DNA from 2 places in the Streptomyces sp. NPDC044044 genome. Region 2 is predicted to be linked to the other one. Evidence: riboswitches for the same ligand, from Rfam matches in the RefSeq annotation. Region 2 holds a riboswitch; the other holds the start of a gene.
What was found. Region 2 has a riboswitch for ZMP and ZTP ahead of AC07AG_RS11875 (serine hydroxymethyltransferase). Riboswitches for the same ligand answer to the same signal wherever they lie in the genome.
Positions count from the first base shown of each region.

Region 1 (9,894 bases), on a different contig from region 2:
CAACCACAGCGAGTTCAACCACGGCGGTGCGCATATTCCCTTCGATTCTAGCGGGCGCATTCCGAGAGGGACGCTGTCCAATGAAGGGGTGATTCCGCTGCCTGGACGGCCACCCCTTCTCGTATTCTCGCCGCATGACTGAGCACTTAGGGAAAGTCGACGAAAGCGCCCTGCTCGATCTGCTCCAGGAGCAGCGCATCGGCACGCTCGTCACCCTCAAACGCGACGGCCGCCCGCAGCTCTCCAACGTCGGCTATGCCTTCGACCCGCAGGAGCGCGTCATCCGCCTCATGGTGACCGACAGCCGCGCCAAGACCCGGAATCTGCGCCGCGATCCGCGCGCGAGTTTCCTCGTCACCGACGGCGCCGGTTTCTCGTACATGATCGCCGAGGGCGATGCCGAGCTCACGCCGGTCGTGACCGACCCGCATGACGCGGTCGCCGATGAACTGGCCCTGGTCTTCCGGGGGTTCCAGGGCGAGCACCCGGACTGGGAGGGATTTCGCGCCGCGATGGTGAAGGAGCGGCGCCTGGTGATCCGGCTGCACGTCAAGCACCTCTACGGAGCGGCAGGGAAGCGGATCCTCGCGGGCGGCGGACCCAAGGGACCCGGCGCCGCGCCCGTGGGCGCGGTGGCGGGGCGGCCCGGTCTGCAGCTCGGCACGGGTGAGCCGCCGCCTCACATGCGGTAGAGGTCCGTTCACATGCGGTAGAGGTCCGTCAGGAGCGCCACGGCCGCGTGCGTCATCGGGTGCGGGTCGTGGCGGCGCCAGATGAGATGCACCGCGATGGGGTCGGCGTCGCGCAGCGGCCGGAACACGACGCCGTCGCGGCGGTACTGGTTGGCGGTGCTCTCCGGGGTGAGGCCGACACAGCGGCCCGAGGCGATGACGGCCAGCCAGTCGTCGATGTCCTGGGTGTACTCCACCGGGGGACGGGCCTCTTCGGGCCACAGCTCGGCGGTGGTGGTGCCGGTGCGCCGGTCGATGAGGAGCGTCCGGTCCCGTATGTCGGCCAGCGGGATGGAGCGCCGTCTGGCCCACGGGTCGTCGCTCGCCAGGGCGCAGAAGCGCCGCTCGTGACCGACGACGGCGCTGGTGAATCGCGCCTCGTTGAAGTCGGTGCGGACGACGGCGAGGTCGCACAGGCCCTCGGCGAGGCCGCCCGTCGCGGAGTTCGTCCGGATCAAGTACAGCTCGACATCGGGGTGCCCGGCCGCCCAGCGGCGCTGGAACTCCGCAGTGTGGCGGCCCATCGCCGACCAGGCGTGGCCGATGCGCAGCCGGGTGTGCCCGGTGGTCGCCTCGCGGATGAGGTCGTCGGCCTCCGCGAGCAGATGCCGGGCCCGTGCGAGCACCTGCACGCCCGCCGTCGTGGGCGTGATGCTCCGGCTCGTACGGTGCAGGAGGCGCACCCCGAGCACTTCCTCGAGGCCGCCGAGGGTTCGCGAGACGGCGGCCTGGGAGACACCCAACTCGGCTGCTGCGTCGGTGAAACCGCCGGTGTCGACGATGGCGACCAGGCAGCGCAGATGCCGCAGTTCCAGATCCATCACCACAGCGTACGGGCGACCGGAACTCATCGATGACCAGAGCGTATGGATGAGTGCTCGCATGCATTTTTCGTATGCTCGCGCGTGACGCATCCTGCGGTGCATGAGAACGTCTCAGAGCCCCGCCGTGCCCTCTGCCGTCCCGGGCGATCGGGGGGATGCCGGTCCACGAGGCCGCCTCCCCGGCATGGCGATGATGTTCGGCAGTGGCCTGTCCAACCAAGTCGGCGCCGCCACGGGCGCCTTGGCGTTCGGCGCCATCGGTCCCGCCGGTGTCGTCGCCGTGCGGCAATGGGTCGCGGGAGCCGTGCTCATCGCCGTGGGCAGGCCCAAGGTGCGCGCCTTCACCTGGCGCCAGTGGTGGCCGCTGCTGTGCCTGGCCGCGGTCTTCGCCACCATGAATCTCTCCCTGTACACCGCGATCGACCGTGTGGGCCTCGGCCTCGCGGTGACCCTGGAGTTCCTGGGCCCGCTGGCGGTCGCGCTCGCTGCCTCCCGCCGTGCGGTGGACCTCGGCTGCGCGGTCGTGGCGGGGGCGGCGGTGGTCGCCCTGGCCCGCCCGCAGCCCAGCACGGATTACGCGGGCATCGCGCTCGGCCTGCTCGCCGCGGTCTGCTGGGCCTCGTACATCCTGCTCAACCGCACGGTCGGCGCCCGCCTGCCGGGCGTCGAGGGATCGGCCGCCGCCGCGGGAATCTCGGGGCTCCTCTACCTGCCCGTCGGCATCGCGGTTCTCGCCCACCATCCGCCGACGGCCACCGCCCTGGCCTGCGCGGCCACCGCGGGCATCCTCTCCTCCGCGGTCCCGTTCCTCGCCGACCTGCTCGCCCTGCGCCGGGTCGAGGCCCGCTTCTTCGGGGTCTTCATGAGCGTCAACCCGGTTCTCGCGGCGCTGGTGGGCATGGTCGTCCTGGGGCAGTCCCTGGACTGGGTGGAGTGGACGGCCATCGCGGCGATCGTGACGGCGAACGGGGTCAGCGTCCTGAGGTGACCGGCTGACCCCCGAGACGGCCGCGATCAGCCGAGGCCGAGCTGCCGTGCCGCCGCGTCGACCGTCTGGGCGAGGAGGACGGCGATGGTCATGGGGCCGACACCGCCGGGCACGGGAGTGATCAGGCTCGCGCGCTCCCGGGCGGAGTCGAAGTCGACGTCACCGACGTTCCCCGCGTTGTATCCGGCGTCGATCACCACGGCCCCGGGCTTGATGTCCGCGCCGGAGATGAAGCGCGGCTTGCCGACCGCCGCGATCAGGACATCGGCCTGCCGCACGATCGACGTCAGGTCGGCGGTGCGCGAGTGGCAGTACGTGACCGTCGCGTCCCTGCCCAGGAGCAGCATGCCCGCGGGCTTGCCGAGGATGGCGCTGCGTCCCACGACGACGGCGTGCTTGCCGGAGAGGTCGACGTCGTACGCGTCGAGCAGGCGCATGATGCCGCCGGGCGTGCAGGAGACGAAGCCGGGCAGGCCGAAGCCCATCGCCGCGAAGGAGTGCATGGTGACGCCGTCGACGTCCTTGGCCGGTGCGATCGCCTCGAAGGCGGCGCGCTCGTCGATGTGGGGCCCGACGGGGTGCTGCAGCAGGATGCCGTGCACGGTCGGGTCCTGGGAGAGGCCGGTGATCGTCGTGACCAGTTCCTCGGTGCCGATCGAGGCGGGCAGCGCGATGTGTCGCGACTCGATGCCCGCCTTCTCGCAGCGGGCGCGCTTCATGCGTACGTAGGTCACCGACGCGGGGTCCTCGCCGACCAGGACGGTCGCCAGGCAGGGGCGCGTCCCGGTGCGGTGGAGTATGTCTGCGGCTGTCGCGGAGCTGGTTTCGACGATCTGACGGGCGAGGCCGGTGCCGTCCATCAGGCGAGCTGTCTGCGTCTGGGGCATGTGCCACTCCTGGACTTCAGGGTGAGTCGCCCAGGCGCGCGGCATCGACACGATGTCAGGCCGCTCCCCGGTGGTACTCCACCTCAGCGCCAGTCACGGCCCGCCTCTCACCCTAGAGGACGGTGCGGGGCCGGAGGACGCGGACCTTGAGGATGTAGCTGAGCTTAAAAGAGATTCAAAACTCTTTGCTTGTCCTTCCTGGTCGGTGACGGCATCGTTCACTGACAACGGCCAGAGCGAGGAGAACCACAGTGAACGGCGTCCCCGGCAGAACGTGGGCAGTGGCGAGGGTGGGTGTGCTCGCCCTCCTGTGGGGATCGACCTTCCTCTGGATCGAACTGGCCCTGGAGGGTCTGTCGCCCGTGCAGGTCACGCTCCTGCGCTGCACCCTCGGAGCGGCGACCTTGACGGTCCTGCTCTTCAGTACGCGCAACCGTCTTCCGCAGGGCCGAGCGGTGTGGAAGCACATCTTCGTCGCCGCCTTCTTCTGCAATGCCCTGCCCTTCGGCCTCTTCAGCGTCGGCCAGCAGACGGTCGACTCCGGGGTGGCCGGCGCGCTGAACGCGACGACTCCGCTGTGGTCGGTCCTGATCGGCCTCGCCATCGGCACGGAACGAGGACTGCGCCCCATCCGCCTCGCCGGACTCCTTCTCGGGTTCGCCGGTACGTCGTTGATCTTCGCCCCGTGGCAGCAGTCGGGTCTGACGAGCTGGGGCGCTCTCGCGATCGTGGGCGCGGCGGCCAGCTATGCCGTCGGCTTCGCGTACATGGGGCACCACCTCGTCGGGAAGGGCATGCCCACCCTGTCCCTCTCCGCGGCCCAGCTCATGGCGGCGACGGGTCTGACGGCCCTTGCCCTGCCGGTCGGCGGCCTGGAGACCATCCACGTGGACCACACGGCTCTCGTCGCCGTCGTCATCCTGGGGATCTTCGCCACCGGCGTCACCTTCCACCTCACCTACCGGATCATCGCGGACGAGGGTGCGACCAACGCGGCGACGGTCGGGTATCTGCTGCCGGTGGTCTCCGTCGCGTTGGGCGCCATCGTGCTCGACGAGGCCTTCAGCTTCCGGGTGGCCGCGGGCATGGCGGTCGTCCTCGTCGGGGTCGGCATGACACGTCGGCAGAAGCGGAAGCCGGATCCCTTGACCACGGAAGCCGTGGCTGTCCCGGCGGCCGAGAAGGAACAGGGCGCACTCACATGACCGAAGTGACCGTGACCACCTCCCTGGTGACGACACCGCCCGCGGACGCGTACGTCATCGGTGTCGCCCAGGGCCCCAAAGGGCCGCTGCCGACACCCGAAGCGGAGGCCGTGGCCGAGGCGTTCGACGGGACGCAGGCCGGGATCCTCGACGCTCTCGGCATGACCGGCGCCGCGGGCGAGGCAGTCGCCATCCCCGCGCCGAAGGGCCTCGACGCCGCCCTGGTCCTCGCGGTCGGGCTCGGCGAAGCCGACGGCGCCGGCGGGCACGGCGCGGAGGCGTTGCGCCGCGCCGCCGGTGTGGCGGCCCGGACGCTGGCCGGCAGGGCGCGGGCGGTGCTTGCCCTTCCGGCGGGTACGGCCGATGCCGTGGAAGCGGTGGCGCTCGGCGGTCTGCTGGGTGCGTACGCCTTCACCGCCTACCGCACCGGGGGCCACGACAAGCCGCCCGTCGGCGAGCTCGCGATCCTCACCGGCATCGAGGGCGCGGACGTGGCGGTGCGGCGCGCCACGGTGGTCGGCCAGGAGCTGAACCGCTCCCGCGACCTCGTCAACACACCGGCGAACGACCTGTATCCGGAGACGTTCGCCGCCACCGTGCGGGCGGTCGGTGCGGAGCACGGACTCATGGTCGATGTGCTGGACGAGAAGGAGCTGGCCGAGCAGTCCTTCGGCGGCATCCTCGGTGTCGGACAGGGCTCGGCCCGGCCGCCGCGGCTCGTGAGGATCACCCACACCCATCCCGAGGCGCGGACGGACCTCGCCTTCGTCGGCAAGGGCATCACCTACGACTCGGGCGGCATCTCACTGAAGCCGGTCGGCTTCAACGAGATCATGAAGCGTGACATGTCGGGTGCGGCGGCGGTGTTCGCCGCGGTCACCGCCGTCGCGAGGCTCGGTCTGCGGGTGAACGTCACCGGTTGGCTCGCGCTCGCGGAGAACATGCCGTCCGGCTCCGCAGTCCGCCCGGGTGACGTGCTGCGGATGTACGGCGGCAAGACCGTCGAGGTGCTCAACACCGACGCCGAGGGACGGCTCGTCCTCGCGGACGCCCTGGTGCGCGCGGGCGAGGAGGAGCCGGACGCCGTCGTGGACGTGGCCACGCTGACCGGCGCCATGCGGCTCGGCCTCGGCAACCGCGTCTTCGGCGTGATGTCCACCGACGACGCCTTCCGCGAGCGAGTGGTGGACGCCGCGGGAAGGGCGGGCGAACAGGCCTGGCCGATGCCGCTGCCCGCCGAGCTGCGCGAGAGCCTGGACTCCTCGGTGGCCGACATCGCCAACCAGGGGGAGCGGATGGGCGGTGGGCTCGTCGCCGGTCTGTTCCTCAAGGAGTTCGTGCCGGACGGCATCCGCTGGGCGCACCTCGACATCGCGGGACCGGCCTTCCACGAGGGCGCTCCCTACGGCTACACCCCGCAGGGCGGCACCGGGTCCGCGGTCCGAACTCTCGTAGCTCTGGCGGAGGATGCCGCAGATGATGCACGCTCTTGACGTCGTCACGACCACCGCGGCACCCCGGCCGTTCGGCCACTACGCGCAGGCCACCGTCACGCCGGACGGCACCATCCGGGTTTCGGCGCAGCTTGCGGTCGGTGACGGTGTCTCGTCCGTGTCCACCGTCCCGGATCAGGCGCGCCAGGCGCTGGCCAACGTGCTGTCCATCGTCGAGGCTGCCGGCGGGCGTGCGGACTCCGTCGCGAAGGTGACCCTCTGGCTGACGAACATGTCCGAGTGGGAAACCGTCGACACCGTCTTCGGCGAGGTGTTCGGGAACCATTGCCCGGCGCGCGCCGTGCTCCAAGTGGGGGGCCTGCACCACGGGTTCAGCGTGGCGGCGGACGCCGTCGCCTGGCGGGTGCGCGACGAGCGATCGGAAGGACGGCTGTGACGGGCGCGTGGGCCGGGGCGCGCGGCCGGAGGGCTGGGACCAGCCCTCGGACCCTCTACCAAGTCGACTCCTTCACCACGACCCCCTTCACCGGCAACCCGGCGGGCGTGATCCTCGACGCGGAGGGCATGACGGAGGGCGACATGCTCGCCGTCGCCCGCGAACTCAACAACTCCGAGACGGCGTTCGTGCTGCCCGCCGACGGAGCCGACCACGACGTACGCGTCCGCTTCTTCACCCCCACGACGGAGGTTCCGACCTGCGGGCACGCCACCGTGGGTGCGCACTTCGCGAGGGCCGTCGAGTACGGACTGCCGTCCGGTGAGCTGGTGCAGAAGACGGGGAGCGGGCTGCGGCAACGGGTGGAGATCCACCGTGACGGTGACCGGGTGCGCATCGGCATGCGGCAAGGGGCGGCGGCTTTCGGGCCCGAGCTGGACGGCACACAGGTGGACCGTCTGCTGCGTGCGCTGGGCGTGGCGGCCGGAGACCTGGCGGACGGCGGTCCGGTCCAGGTGGTGTCCACCGGGCACTCAAAGGTCGTCGTGGAGCTGCGCGCCCGCGCCGTGGTGGACGGCCTGCGCCCCGACCCGGCCGCGCTGACCGCGCTCAGCCACGAGGTGGGCAGCAACGGATTCTTCGTCTTCACCCGGGACACTGCCGAAGCCGATCCCGAACTCCTCACCTGGGCGCGGATGTTCGCGCCCGCGATCGGCATCACCGAGGACCCGGTGACCGGCAACGGCCACGGCCCGCTCGGCGCTTACCTGGTGCACCACGGCATCGTCCCGGCGCCCGACGGGACGCTTACCTTCACCGGGCGCCAGGGCGTGGCCATGGGGCGGCCCGGCGAGGTCGCCGTGCGGGTCGAGGCGCAGCAAGACGGCACTCTCCTGGTGTCCATCCGGGGAGACGCGGTGACGGCGTTCCGCACGCGACTGGACGCGTGAACGCCTGCCTGACGTTCACGTCTGACATTCACGTCTGACATTCACGCCTGACACTCATGAACGCCATGTCCGAATGCCGCCAGCACGCGCTCACGCGCCACGCGAGCATCGAGTACGCCGGGGCCAGCATGCCCCACCGTACGAAGGACCCGGAATCATGCACCAGCCCACCCTCGCCCTCGGCGTGATCTTCCACAACGCCCACTGACGACAGTGTGACGTCCGAATCCCGCCAGCACGGGCGGTCGCCGCACCTCAGTGTTGAAGGTGGAAGCAGAGCCCAGGAAAGGAAAGAGGGAGGTCACCACGATGACTGTCCACACGATCGTCACCAGCCCGCTCGGCGAACTGCTGCTGGCGGGAGAGCCGGCGTCGGACGGCGTCTCGCTCACGTCGCTGTCCATGCCCGGACAGAAAAACGCCCCTGCTGTGCAAGGTAGTTGGGTCAGCAACCCCGCCCCCTTCGCGGAGATCTCCCGACAGCTGGACGCCTACTTCGCCGGTGAACTCACCACTTTCGACATCGAGTTCACCCCGAGCGGCACCGACTTCCAGCGGCGCGTCTGGAGTGCCGTGGAGGAGATTCCGTACGGCACGACGACCACCTACGGAGAGCTCGCCGGGCGCCTCGGCGTCGAACGCGGGCGCGTCCAGGCCCTGGGTGCCGCCATCGGCGCGAACCCGCTGCTGCTCGTGCGCCCGTGCCACCGCGTGATCGGCGCCGACGGCTCCATGCGCGGGTACGCGGGCGGCGTGAAGCGCAAGGTCCAGCTCCTCACCCATGAGGGCGCCCTGCAGCCCGCCCTGATCTGACCCGCACGACCACGAAGGACCCCTCGCCGCGAAGGACCCCTCACCATGATCGACACCACTCGTCCGGCAGACACCCGCGTGGACACCCGCGTCGGCGAACGCGTGGCCGCCGGGGACTGGGACGTGCTGACCGCCGAGCTGAACGAGCACGGCAACGCCCTCACCGGTCAGCTCCTGACCCCCGAAGCCTGCCGCGACATCTCCGCCCTGTACGACCAGGCCGACCGCTTCCGCGCCACCATCGACATGGCCCGCTACCGCTTCGGCTCCGGCCAGTACCGCTACTTCACCCACGAACTGCCCGATGTCGTGCGGGAGTTGCGCGAGGCGCTCTACCCGCGGCTGCTTCCCGTCGCCCGTGACTGGGCCGCGAAGCTAGACAAGCCCGCCCCGTGGCCCGACACCCTGGGGGAGTGGCTGGAGATGTGCCACGCCGCCGGGCAGGCCAAGTCCGCGCAGATCCTGCTCCGTTACGGGCCCGGCGACTGGAACGCCCTGCACCGCGACGTCTTCGGGGACATGCTCTTCCCGCTCCAGGTCGTCGTCGGTCTCGACGCCCCGGGAACCGACTTCACCGGCGGCGAGTTCATCATGACCGAGCAGCGCCCCCGCGCCCAGTCACGCGGATCGTCGACCACCCTGCCGCAAGGCCACGGGATCGTCTTCACGACCCGCGACCGGCCCGTGGCCTCCAAGCGCGGCTGGTCGAACGGGCCGATGCGGCACGGCGTGAGCACCGTCCGCTCCGGGCGACGGCACACGCTCGGCCTGGTCTTCCACGACGCGGCGTGACCCCCGCCCAGGCCGGGCGGCAGGACCCGCCCACGTACACGCTGTGCGGCCCGGACGGAAAGCCGTACCCGAGCAGTACGCCGGGCACTCTGGGCGGACACCGCCGCGGGCGCCTGTACGGCCGCCTCGACTGCCCCTCCGCGCTGCGGGCCGTCGCGCGCGGCCCCTACGCCACCCACCGGGTGTTCTTCCCCGACGAGGCCACCGCGATCGCGGCCGGCCACCGCCCCTGTGCGGTCTGCCTGCCCGCTCAGTACGCTCGCTGGAAAGCAGACACAGAAAGCACCGGCACACCATGAGCATCCTGAAGGAGCGGGAGTCCTCCCGCTCGCCCCTCGTCGGCGCCGCCGGGCCCGCCGCCCACGCGGACCTGCCCGCGCCGGCCCCGCACACCGAAGCCGAACTCGACGCCCTCGTACGTCTGTTGACCCTCCCGAAGGCGCGGATCGAGACCGTCACCATCGGTCACAGCCGCGACGCGGCCTCCCGGGCCGCCGCCGAAGCCTTCGCCGCCGCGTGGACGGCCCGCGGCGGCACGGTCCTCACCACGGTGAGCTGGCCCGAGACGGCCGCGTCCTGGCTGCGCCCCGCGCGCCGCCTGACCGCGCAGATCCCGGACGCCTGGATCATGGCCGCGGCCCCTCTCGGCTTCGTTCAGCTGGCCCGCAGGCTGCGCCACTCGACCGACTGGGACCCGGCCCGCACCTACGCCTTCGCCTCCCTCCAGGACTCCCGCGTCCCCGCGCTCGCCGGAGACGACGTGCTCCACGGCCTGCGGGGTGCCACCGCCGACGGAGACACCTGGGACGTGCGC
Region 1 covers NZ_JBWKFG010000008.1:559,959-569,852, forward strand. Annotated here, with positions in the region: gene AC07AG_RS30435 (PPOX class F420-dependent oxidoreductase) at 135-692, shown strand; gene AC07AG_RS30440 (LysR family transcriptional regulator) at 701-1,552, opposite strand; gene AC07AG_RS30445 (EamA family transporter) at 1,656-2,543, shown strand; gene AC07AG_RS30450 (bifunctional 5,10-methylenetetrahydrofolate dehydrogenase/5,10-methenyltetrahydrofolate cyclohydrolase) at 2,570-3,430, opposite strand; ZMP/ZTP riboswitch at 3,452-3,537, opposite strand; gene AC07AG_RS30455 (DMT family transporter) at 3,682-4,635, shown strand; gene AC07AG_RS30460 (leucyl aminopeptidase) at 4,632-6,128, shown strand; gene AC07AG_RS30465 (RidA family protein) at 6,112-6,525, shown strand; gene AC07AG_RS30470 (PhzF family phenazine biosynthesis isomerase) at 6,522-7,475, shown strand; gene AC07AG_RS30475 (methylated-DNA--[protein]-cysteine S-methyltransferase) at 7,785-8,288, shown strand; gene AC07AG_RS30480 (2OG-Fe(II) oxygenase) at 8,334-9,080, shown strand; gene AC07AG_RS30485 (metal-binding protein) at 9,077-9,379, shown strand; gene AC07AG_RS30490 (ABC transporter substrate-binding protein) at 9,376-9,894, shown strand, end outside.
Region 1: another riboswitch for ZMP and ZTP. It lies ahead of AC07AG_RS30450 (bifunctional 5,10-methylenetetrahydrofolate dehydrogenase/5,10-methenyltetrahydrofolate cyclohydrolase); the one in region 2 lies ahead of AC07AG_RS11875 (serine hydroxymethyltransferase).

Region 2 (9,894 bases):
CGGCCGTTGGGGAACCCCGCTCATCCCCGACCCGACCCGCCCCGACCCGACCCGACCCGCATTAACGTGGCGGCATGCGATTCGAGGTGCTGGGCCCGTTGACGGTGCGCACGGCGGACGGGGCGGTCGTCCCGGTTCCCGAGCCGAAGGTCCGTGCCCTGCTCGCGAATCTCCTGATCCACCAGGGGCGGCCGGTCCCCGCCGACGTCCTGATCGACGGCCTGTGGGGCGAGCGGCTGCCGGGCAACCCCGCCAACAGCCTCCAGACCAAGATCTCCCAGCTGCGCAGGGCCTTGGAGAAGGCGGAACCGGGCGCGCGGGAACTCGTGGCGTACGGCCCGGCCGGGTATCTGCTGCGGGCTCCGGAGGGTGTCGCACCGGAGGAACTGACGGACGCGGCAAGGTTCGTGACGCTGACGTCACGCGCGTACGAGACGCACGACAACATCGACGCGCGTACGAGGATCTCGCTCCTCTCCGAGGCGCTGACGCTGTGGCGCGGACCGGCGTACGCGGATTTCCGCGACGCGGATTTCGTGCGAGTGGCGGTGGCCCGCCTGGAGGAACAGCGGCTCACAGCTCAGGAGGTGCGGGCGGAACTGCGCCTGGACCTGGCCGCCCCGGGTGAACACGCCGCGCTCGCGGACGAGTTGGCGGATCTGGTGGCCGAGCAGCCGCTGAGGGAGAGGCTGCGGGGCGCGTACATGAGGGCGCTGTACCTGGCGGGGCGCCCGACGGAGGCCCTGGATGCCTACCGGGACCTGCGCGAGCGCCTGGCCGACGACTTGGGCATCGACCCCGGCGCGGAACTCGCCGCACTCCACGAGGCAATGCTCCGCCAGTCACCGGAGCTGGCCCCGTCGCGAGCGGAAGGCCGACGGCCCTCGTCTGGGCCCTCCTCCGAGCCCTCCGAGGGGGCGCATGGTGAGCACGAGCCGGAGGTACTCCACCCCCGGACGAACCTGCCCGCCCCCGTCACCGCCCTCGTGGGCCGGGAGGACGCGGTCTCCCGGGTGCGAGACCTGGTCGGAGCAGCACGCCTCGTCACGCTGACGGGACCGGGCGGCGTCGGCAAGACCCGCCTGGCAGTGGAGGCGGCCACGGGCCTCACGGACGACTTCGAGGAGGGCGTCTGGCTGGTGGAACTGGCCGGCACGAAGGGCGACGTAGCCGAAACGGTGGCGGCAACACTCGGCATCCGGGACGACCCGTCACTCATCCGCGAGGAGGCGAGCGAGGGGAGGCGCGAGGCGACGTCGGAGGCGGACGGCATCGAAGCCAGGGCAACGGCCGAGCGACAGCAGAGTTCGGCCTCCGGCACAGGGCAGGCCTTCGGTACCGAGGAAACCTTGGGCACCGGGCGGGTGCTGGGCGCAGGGCAAGGTTTTGGGGCCGGGCAGTCCGCACGTGCGGGGCAGGCCTTCGACGCCGACTCGGCCTTCGAGGCCGGTCCAGTCCCCGGCACCGGCCAAGTCTCGGGCCCCGGGCAGGCTTCCGGCGCAAGGCAGGCCTCCGGCCCCGGGCAGGCCCTGAGCGCAGGGCAAGCCCTAGGCGCAGGGCAAGTTCTCGGCACCGGGCGGGCCCCCGGTACCGGTCAAGTCCCTGGCCCGGGGCAGGCCTCCGGCGCAAGGCAGGCCTCCGGCCCCGGGCAGGCCCTGAGCGCAGGGCAAGCCCTAGGCGCAGGGCAAGTTCTCGGCACCGGACAGGCGCCCGGCACCGGGCAGGCGCTCGGCACCGGACAGACCCCCGGCACCGGGCCCGCCCCCGACCCCCGGCCCGCCCCCGACCCCCGGCACACCCCCACCTTGGTGCGCCTGCTCGCCCGAGCTCTCGCCCCCCGTCGCCTCCTCCTCGTGCTCGACAACTGCGAGCACGTCCTGGAGCAGGTGGCCGCCCTTCTCTCCGAGCTTCTCCGGCACGCCCCCGAGCTGCGCGTCCTCGCCACCAGCCAGGAGCCCCTCGCCCTCGCCGGCGAGACCCTGGAGGCAGTCGCGCCGCTCTCGGAGGGCGAGGCCTTGGCGTTGTTCGCCGAGCGGGCCGCTGCCGCCGCCCCCGGTTTCGTACTGGATGCGGAGAGCACCCCCGACGCCGCCCTCATATGCCGCCGCCTCGACGGCATCCCGCTCGCCATAGAACTGGCCGCCACCCGCGTACGCGCCCTCGGCGTGCACGCCCTCGCCGAGCGGTTGCACGACCGGTTCCGGCTGCTCAACCAGGTACGCAGGGACGCCCCCGCCCGACAGCGCACCCTCCGCGCGATGATCGACTGGAGCTGGGAGCTGCTGACAGTGGAGGAGCAGGGCGCACTGCGCCAACTCGCCGTCTTCAGCGGCGGTTTCACCCTGGACTCCGCCGAAGCGGTGTATGGCATCACCCCCGGCGACGTCACTCCTGGCGGCTTCGCTCCTGGCGGCGTCACCCCCGGCGGCTTCACTCCCAGCGCCAGCACCCCCGGCGCCAGCACCCCCGACGACGCAGCTGAAGCAGCGGACGTACTCGACCTCGTCACCCGCCTCGTCGACCGCTCCCTCCTCACCACCACGACCCCCGCAGCAGCAGACCGCACCCACGGCCTCCGCTACCGCATGCTCGAATCCGTCACCGCCTACAGCCTCGAACGGCTCGACGAGGCGGGGGAGACGAAGGGCATACGCCGCCGCCACGCCCACCACTACGCCGACCTCGCCGAACGCGCCGCCCCCCAACTCCTCGGACCCGGCCAGCAACAGTGGCTGCACCGCCTCGACTCCGAGGCCGTCAACCTGCGCGCCGCGCTGGAGTGGGCCGAGGCCGAAGGCGACGCCGCCCTCGCCCTGCGCCTGGCCAACTCCCTGACCTGGTACTGGTTCCTGCGAGGTCGCCTGGGCGAAGCCGAACGCTCCCTGACCCTCGCCCTGAACCTGCCCCCGTCCAGGGAGACAGCCTCCGCCACAGCCCCGCCCCGCGCCTCCGCCCGCACGGCCCACGCCGCCCTCGCGCTGCTCACCGGCGACGACGCCCCCTACACCGACATCGGCACCGACGCCGACCTGGAAGGCGCCGACCTCCGCTCCCGCTGGCTCCTCGCCTACGCCCGCTGCGGATTCGACCGTACGACGAGCGAGGAGACCCAGGTCGACGCGCTCCTGGAGGAGTTCCGCGCGGCGGACGACCGCTGGGGCGTGGCCGCTGCCCTCAGCACCCGCGCCACCCGGGCCCTCTACCGCGGCGACCTCGCGACCCTGCGGCGCGACGCCGAGGCCAGCGCAGCCCTGTTCGCCGGACTCGGCGACCGCTGGGGCCAGTTGCAGGCCTCGGAGCAGCTGGGCGTGCTCGCCGAGATCGCCGCCGACTACGAGGGTGCCGCCCGGCTCCACCGCGACGGCATGCGCGGCGCGGAGGAGCTCCAGCTGTGGACCGACGTGTCCTTCCGCCTCGCCCGCCTCGGCCGCATCGCCCTGCTCACCGGTGACGCCGCTGGGGCCACCGACTTCCACGAACGCGCCGCACGCCTCGCCGCACGGCACTCGCACGGGCCCGCGCAGCAGTTCGCCGAGACGGGCCTCGCCATCGGTGCCCGACGCCTCGGCGAGCTCGACGCCGCCGAGAAGTACCTCCTGCCCTGGCTCGCCTGGAACCGCCGCCTCGGTGTCCACTCCGGCACCGCCCTGATCCTGGCCCAGCTCGGCTACGTCGCCGAGCAGCGCGGTGACGCGGCGCGGGCGGAGGAACTCCACCGGGAGGGCCTCACCGTGGCCCGCGGCACGGGCGACGAGCGCGCGGTCGCCCAGGCTCTCGAAGGCCTGGCCGGAGCCCGCTCCCTCGCGCACGACCACACCCGCGCCGCCGAACTCCTCGGTGCCGCCGCCGCCCTGCGCGAGGCGACCGGCAGCCCCCTGCCGTCGGCCGAACGCTTCGACGTCGACCGCGCCGCGCAACGCTCCCGCACAGCCCTCGGCGAGGACGGCTACGCGGCCGCGTACACCCGCGGCCACGACGCCCCCGTCCCCGCCCTCGCCCCGGACCCGGCTGACGAACCGCTCCCGAGCCGCCCGGCCACCGGCGGCTGACCGCGCCCCCCCAGCAAACGGAACTAGGCCAGCACGGACCGCAGTTGATCAAGCCCCCAGTCCAGGTCCTCCTTGCTGATCACCAGCGGCGGCGCGATCCGGATCGTCGACCCGTGGGTGTCCTTGACCAGCACACCCCGGTCCATCAGCTTCTCGGAGATCTCGCGGCCGGTGCCGTGCGACGGCTCGATGTCGACGCCCGCCCACAGCCCGCGGCCCCGCACCTGCGTCACCGCGGCCGTGCCCGCGAGCAGCCCCAGCTCGGCGTGCAGATGTTCGCCCAACTCGGTGGCCCGCTGCTGGAACTCGCCCGAGCTCAGCATGGCGACGACCTCGAGCGCCACCGCGCACGCCAGCGGGTTGCCGCCGAACGTCGACCCGTGCTCACCGGGCTTGAACACCCCAAGGACATCCGCGTCCGCGACCACCGCGGACACCGGCACGACACCCCCGCCGAGCGCCTTGCCCAGGATGTACACATCCGGCACCACGCCCTCGTGCTCGCACGCGAACGTCCTGCCCGTCCTGCCGAGCCCCGACTGGATCTCGTCCGCCATGAAGAGGACGTTCCGCTCCTTGGTCAACTCCCGCACGCCCTCGAGATATCCGGCCGGCGGCACCAGCACCCCGGCCTCACCCTGGATCGGTTCGAGGAGCACGGCCACGGTGTTCTCCGTGACCGCGGCGCGCAGAGCCGTCAGATCGCCGTACGGCACGATCTCGAAGCCCGGTGTGTACGGGCCGTAGTCCGCCCGCGCCTCGGGGTCCGTCGAGAAGCTGACGATGGTCGTGGTCCGCCCGTGGAAGTTGTCGCGCGCGACGACGATCTTCGCCCGCCCGTCGGGCACGCCCTTGACCTGGTACCCCCACTTCCTGGCCGTCTTCACGGCCGTCTCCACCGCCTCCGCGCCGGTGTTCATCGGCAGCACCATCTCCTTGCCGCACAGCTCCGCGAGCCGCGTACAGAAGTCGGCGAACCGGTCGTGGTGGAACGCCCGCGATGTGAGCGTCACCCGCTCCAGCTGCGCCTTGGCCGCATCGATCAGGCGGCGGTTGCCGTGCCCGAAATTCAGCGCCGAATACCCGGCGAGCATGTCGAGGTAGCGGCGCCCCTCGATGTCCGTCATCCAGGCACCCTCGGCCGACGCGACCACGATGGGCAGCGGGTGGTAGTTGTGCGCGCTGTGCGCTTCGGCCGACGTGATGAACTCTTCGGTAGTCGACACGGGGTCTCCGTTCGTCCTGCGGCATGGGGCGAGTGTGGCGCCCAAGTTCTATCGTCGCTCGGATCCTGGACGAGGAAACCTGCCGACCCGGCGTGCCCGATAGGCTGGTCTCCACTGCACGGCGACTGGCGCACGGGGAACGGACCCCGAGGAAGCCGTGCGAGGCAGAACCTTCGAGGTGCCGACCGCCTGGGCACCCCGGGACCACGACCGGACAGACACCGCTCGCCCCGGAGGACGCCATGACTCACTCCCCTTCGCCCAGTTCCCCGCATTCCGCGGTCTCCGCGGATGCCCCGAACACCCTCAGCCACCCCGCGCTCGCCGCACAGGACCCCGAGCTGTCCGCGCTCGTCGGCGCCGAGGAGCAGCTCCAGGCCGACACCCTGCGCCTGATCCCCAGCGAGAACTACGTCTCCACCGCCGTCCTCGAAGCCTCCGGCACGGTCCTGCAGAACAAGTACAGCGAGGGCTACCCGGGCCGCCGCTACTACGAGGGCCAGCAGAACATCGACCCCGTCGAGCGCCTCGCTGTCGCCCGCGCCAAGTCCGTCTTCGGCGTCGAACATGCCAACGTCCAGCCCTACTCCGGCTCCCCGGCCAACCTCGCCGTCTACCTCGCCTTCGCCGAACCCGGTGACACCGTAATGGGCATGGCCCTCCCGATGGGCGGCCACCTCACCCACGGCTGGGGCGTCTCCGCCACGGGCAAGTGGTTCCGCGGCGTCCAGTACGGAGTCCGCCACGACACGGGCCGCATCGACTTCGACGAGGTGCGCGACCTCGCCCTCAAGGAACGCCCCAAGCTGATCTTCTGCGGTGGCACCGCCCTCCCTCGCACCATCGACTTCGCCGCCTTCGCCGAGATCGCCCACGAGGCGGGGGCCGCCCTCGTCGCCGACATCGCGCACATCGCCGGCCTGATCGCGGGCGGCGCGCACCCCTCACCGGTGCCGCACGCCGACGTGATCTCCACGACCACCCACAAGACCCTGCGCGGCCCGCGCGGCGCGATGCTGATGTCCCGCGAGGAGCACGCCAAGGCCATCGACAAGGCCGTCTTCCCCGGCCTGCAGGGCGGCCCGCACAACCAGACCACCGCCGCCATCGCCGTCGCCCTGCACGAGGCGTCGCAGCCCTCCTTCCGCGACTACGCCCACGCGGTCGTCGCCAACGCCCAGGCCCTCGCCGAAGCGCTGCTCGCCCGCGGCTTCGACCTGGTCTCCGGCGGCACTGACAACCACCTGATCCTGATGGACCTCACCCCCAAGGACGTCCCCGGCAAGGTCGCCGCCAAGGCCCTCGACCGGGCCGGGATCGTCGTCAACTACAACACCGTGCCGTACGACCCGAGGAAGCCTTTCGACCCTTCCGGCGTCCGCATCGGCACCCCCTCGCTCACCTCCCGCGGTCTCGGAACGCAGCACATGCCGACCGTCGCCGACTGGATCGACCGAGGCGTCGCCGCGGCCCGTGCCGGTGACGAGGACGCCCTGACGAAGATCCGGTCCGAGGTCGCCGACCTGATGGCCGCCCATCCGGCCCCGGGCCTGCCGGCCCACTGACCCGCCGGGCCGAACAGCCGCCCCGGTCGGCCAACTCACCGGCCGGGGGCGGCCGCAGCCCTCACACGTCCCTCAACTCCTGGCGCGGGCCGTCCTCATGAGGCCGCCGCCCGCGCCGCGAGGCGAGGAAGGACCACCGCCCGGTGAGCGGCCCCCGCAGCAGCAGCGCTCCCGCGGCCCCCGCCGCGACGCCCCCTGCCGCCCACCACCAGTCCGTGCCGCCGTCCCCTGATGTGCCGTCGGTCCGTGCGGTGGCCGCCTGCCCGGATCCGGCGGCTTCCGGGGCGGACGCCGGTGGTGGGCCGGAATCCTCCCCCGGCGGTATCGCCTGATTGCCCCCGTCCGCCGACGCGCCCATGACCCCGAGCTTCTTGAACAGTGCCGTCAGACGAGCCGGATCCTTCGCCTTGTGCCAGGTGCCGTTCATGGACTCGACGTCCGTCGTCGTGTGGATCCACACGGCCTTGGCGCTCTTGCCGTCCTTGCCGCCCTTGCTGCCCTGGGAGCCGGACGCCACCGGATAGGCGCGGTCCACCCGCCACGGCTGCACGTCGTGGACCATCCACGTCACGTTGATCTGACGGCTGCCGTCTCCCATGTCGAGGCCCGGCGGCTGCTCGCGCCTGCCCTTGCCGATGTCGCCGATGGTGCCCAGACAGCGCTCCAGCTCGCCGTACTCCTCGTCGCTCACATAGCGCGCCGTGCTCTGTCCGCTCTCGGGCGAGACCACGAGGACGCTCGTCGGTCCGCCCGCCACTGCCTGCGGCGCTCCCATCACCACCAGCGCCAGCGCGGCCGCGAGCCCCGCCACCGACCCGCACCTTCCCCTTGCCGTCCGCATCCGCATGTCCGATCCCCCAGCCGCTCTCCGGCACGACCCGTCCGCACCGCGTCACTTCTGGTACACCGCCCGAGCCGTTCAGGTTCCCGATTCGCCCGACCGCGCCGGAACGGATGTCCCGATCTCCAGCGCGCGCTCCTTCGACGCCACGCCTTCGAGCCGCAGGGTGAGCTCCGTCCCGTGCGTCCACAGGAGCGTCGGCCCCGCCGTCCGCTCGGAGCGCGTCCACCGGTCGCCGTCGCCCTCCACCATCCAGAATGTGAGCCGATGCGGGTGCGGGAACCACAGTCCCGTCTCCCGGCCGACCTGGACCCAGTCGGGACGCTCCGTCACCGTCTTGCTGAAGCCGAGGTCGAGGAGCGCCCCGAACTCGTCGAGCCGTATCGTCCGGCCGTCGTCGCGCCAGCACAGGGTGACCAGGGCGCGCCCGCCCGGCTCCCGGGTCACCGCCACGGCGTCCGGCGCGCCGAGCGCCTCGGGCACCGCGGGCACGAACCCGGCCCGCCGCTCGGCCTCGGACAGACTCACCCCGCCGCCGCACCCCGGCACGCCGGCCTTGGCCGGCGGGGTCACCGACGGGTCGTACCGAACCTCGACCCCGCCGAAGTCGAACCACTCGAAGACCGTGGCCCGCACCGGCGGTGTGAGCACCGCCGCCGTCAGGAGCCCGCACAGCGCGGCCGTCAGGACACGCCACCGCGCCCGCAGCCATGACCGCAGCCGGGAGAGGCGACCGGGCGGCTCGGCCACCGGGACCGGCACCGACTCCGCGATGATCTGCGCCAGGACCCGCTCGGCCATCGACGCGCCGGAGGCCCCCGGCGGGTCCAGGGACCGGCCGAGTGCCCGCAGCTCCTCGGGAAGCCGACGGGCGCCGCTGCTTCCGGCCCGCCTTGTGCCGCCCTCGTCCTGATCGTCGCCCCGCTCACTCATGCCCGTCACCTCCTTGCGGCCCTTCCCGTCCTTCCGGACCCTGCGGCAGCAGCCGCCCCAGCTTCCGCAGCGCGCGGTTCAGCCGGGACTTCACCGTGCCCCGCGGCCAGCCAAGGGCCTGGGCCGTCTCCGTCTCGTCCATCTCCAGGAGATAGCGGTACGTGACGACCAGGCGGTGCTCCTCGCTCAGCCGGTCGAGCGCGGCGAGCAGGGCCGTCCGGCGCTCGCCCTCCAGCGCCGCCACGGCGGGGTCGGCCGATTCCGGTATCAGGGGCTCCGCCTCCGCGAGCGCTGCCTCGCGTCCGACGAGCGACCGCTGCCGCACCGCTGAACGCACTGTGTTCCTCGTCTCATTGGCGACGATCGACAGCAGCCACGGCTTGAACGCCGAGTCGTCCCTGAACCGTCCCAAGGAGCAGTACGCCTTGAAGAAGGCCTGCTGCACCACGTCTTCCGCGTCCGATCCCGCTCCGAGTGCCGCGGCCGCCCTGAGTGCGATCCCGGTGAAAGCGCGCACCAATTCCGCGTACGCCTCCGCCTCCCCGGCGCGCACACGCGCGATCACCGCACCCTCGTCGACGACGCGGCCCCCCTCCAGGACCTCCCCCTGTGCCCTCACACTCTTGATACACCGGCCGGACGAGATCGGTTCCGCATTCGCGCGACCCGATCGAAGCGGCGATCGAAGCGGCGATCGGGGCGGCGGTCGGGGCGCGCGAACGCGTCGGCGGCAGTGACAGATCCCAGCCACGCATCACAAGATCGCGGCACACCCGTCACACGTCTGTTTCCGAGCAATGAGAGACACCTGAGAGAATGAGCCTCATGGCCTCTGATCGTCCTCGCGTGCTCTCCGGAATCCAGCCCACCGCGGGCTCGTTCCACCTCGGCAACTACCTCGGCGCGGTCCGCCAGTGGGTGGCGCTGCAGGAGTCCCACGACGCCTTCTACATGGTGGTGGACCTGCACGCGATCACGATCCCGCAGGACCCGGCCGAGCTGCGTGCCAACACCCGGCTCGCCGCCGCCCAGCTCCTCGCCGCGGGACTCGACCCCGAGCGCTGCACGCTCTTCGTCCAGAGCCACGTCCCCGAGCACGCCCAGCTCGGCTGGGTCATGAACTGCCTCACAGGCTTCGGCGAGGCGTCGCGCATGACGCAGTTCAAGGACAAGGCGGCCAAGCAGGGTGCGGACCGCGCCTCCGTCGGCCTCTTCACGTACCCCGTCCTGCAGGTCGCGGACATCCTGCTCTACCAAGCCAATCAGGTCCCGGTCGGCGA
Region 2 covers NZ_JBWKFG010000003.1:206,819-216,712, forward strand. Annotated here, with positions in the region: gene AC07AG_RS11865 (AfsR/SARP family transcriptional regulator) at 75-4,049, shown strand; gene rocD (ornithine--oxo-acid transaminase) at 4,073-5,275, opposite strand; ZMP/ZTP riboswitch at 5,387-5,477, shown strand; gene AC07AG_RS11875 (serine hydroxymethyltransferase) at 5,518-6,840, shown strand; gene AC07AG_RS11880 (hypothetical protein) at 6,902-7,651, opposite strand; gene AC07AG_RS11885 (hypothetical protein) at 7,760-8,614, opposite strand; gene AC07AG_RS11890 (RNA polymerase sigma factor) at 8,607-9,233, opposite strand; gene trpS (tryptophan--tRNA ligase) at 9,440-9,894, shown strand, end outside.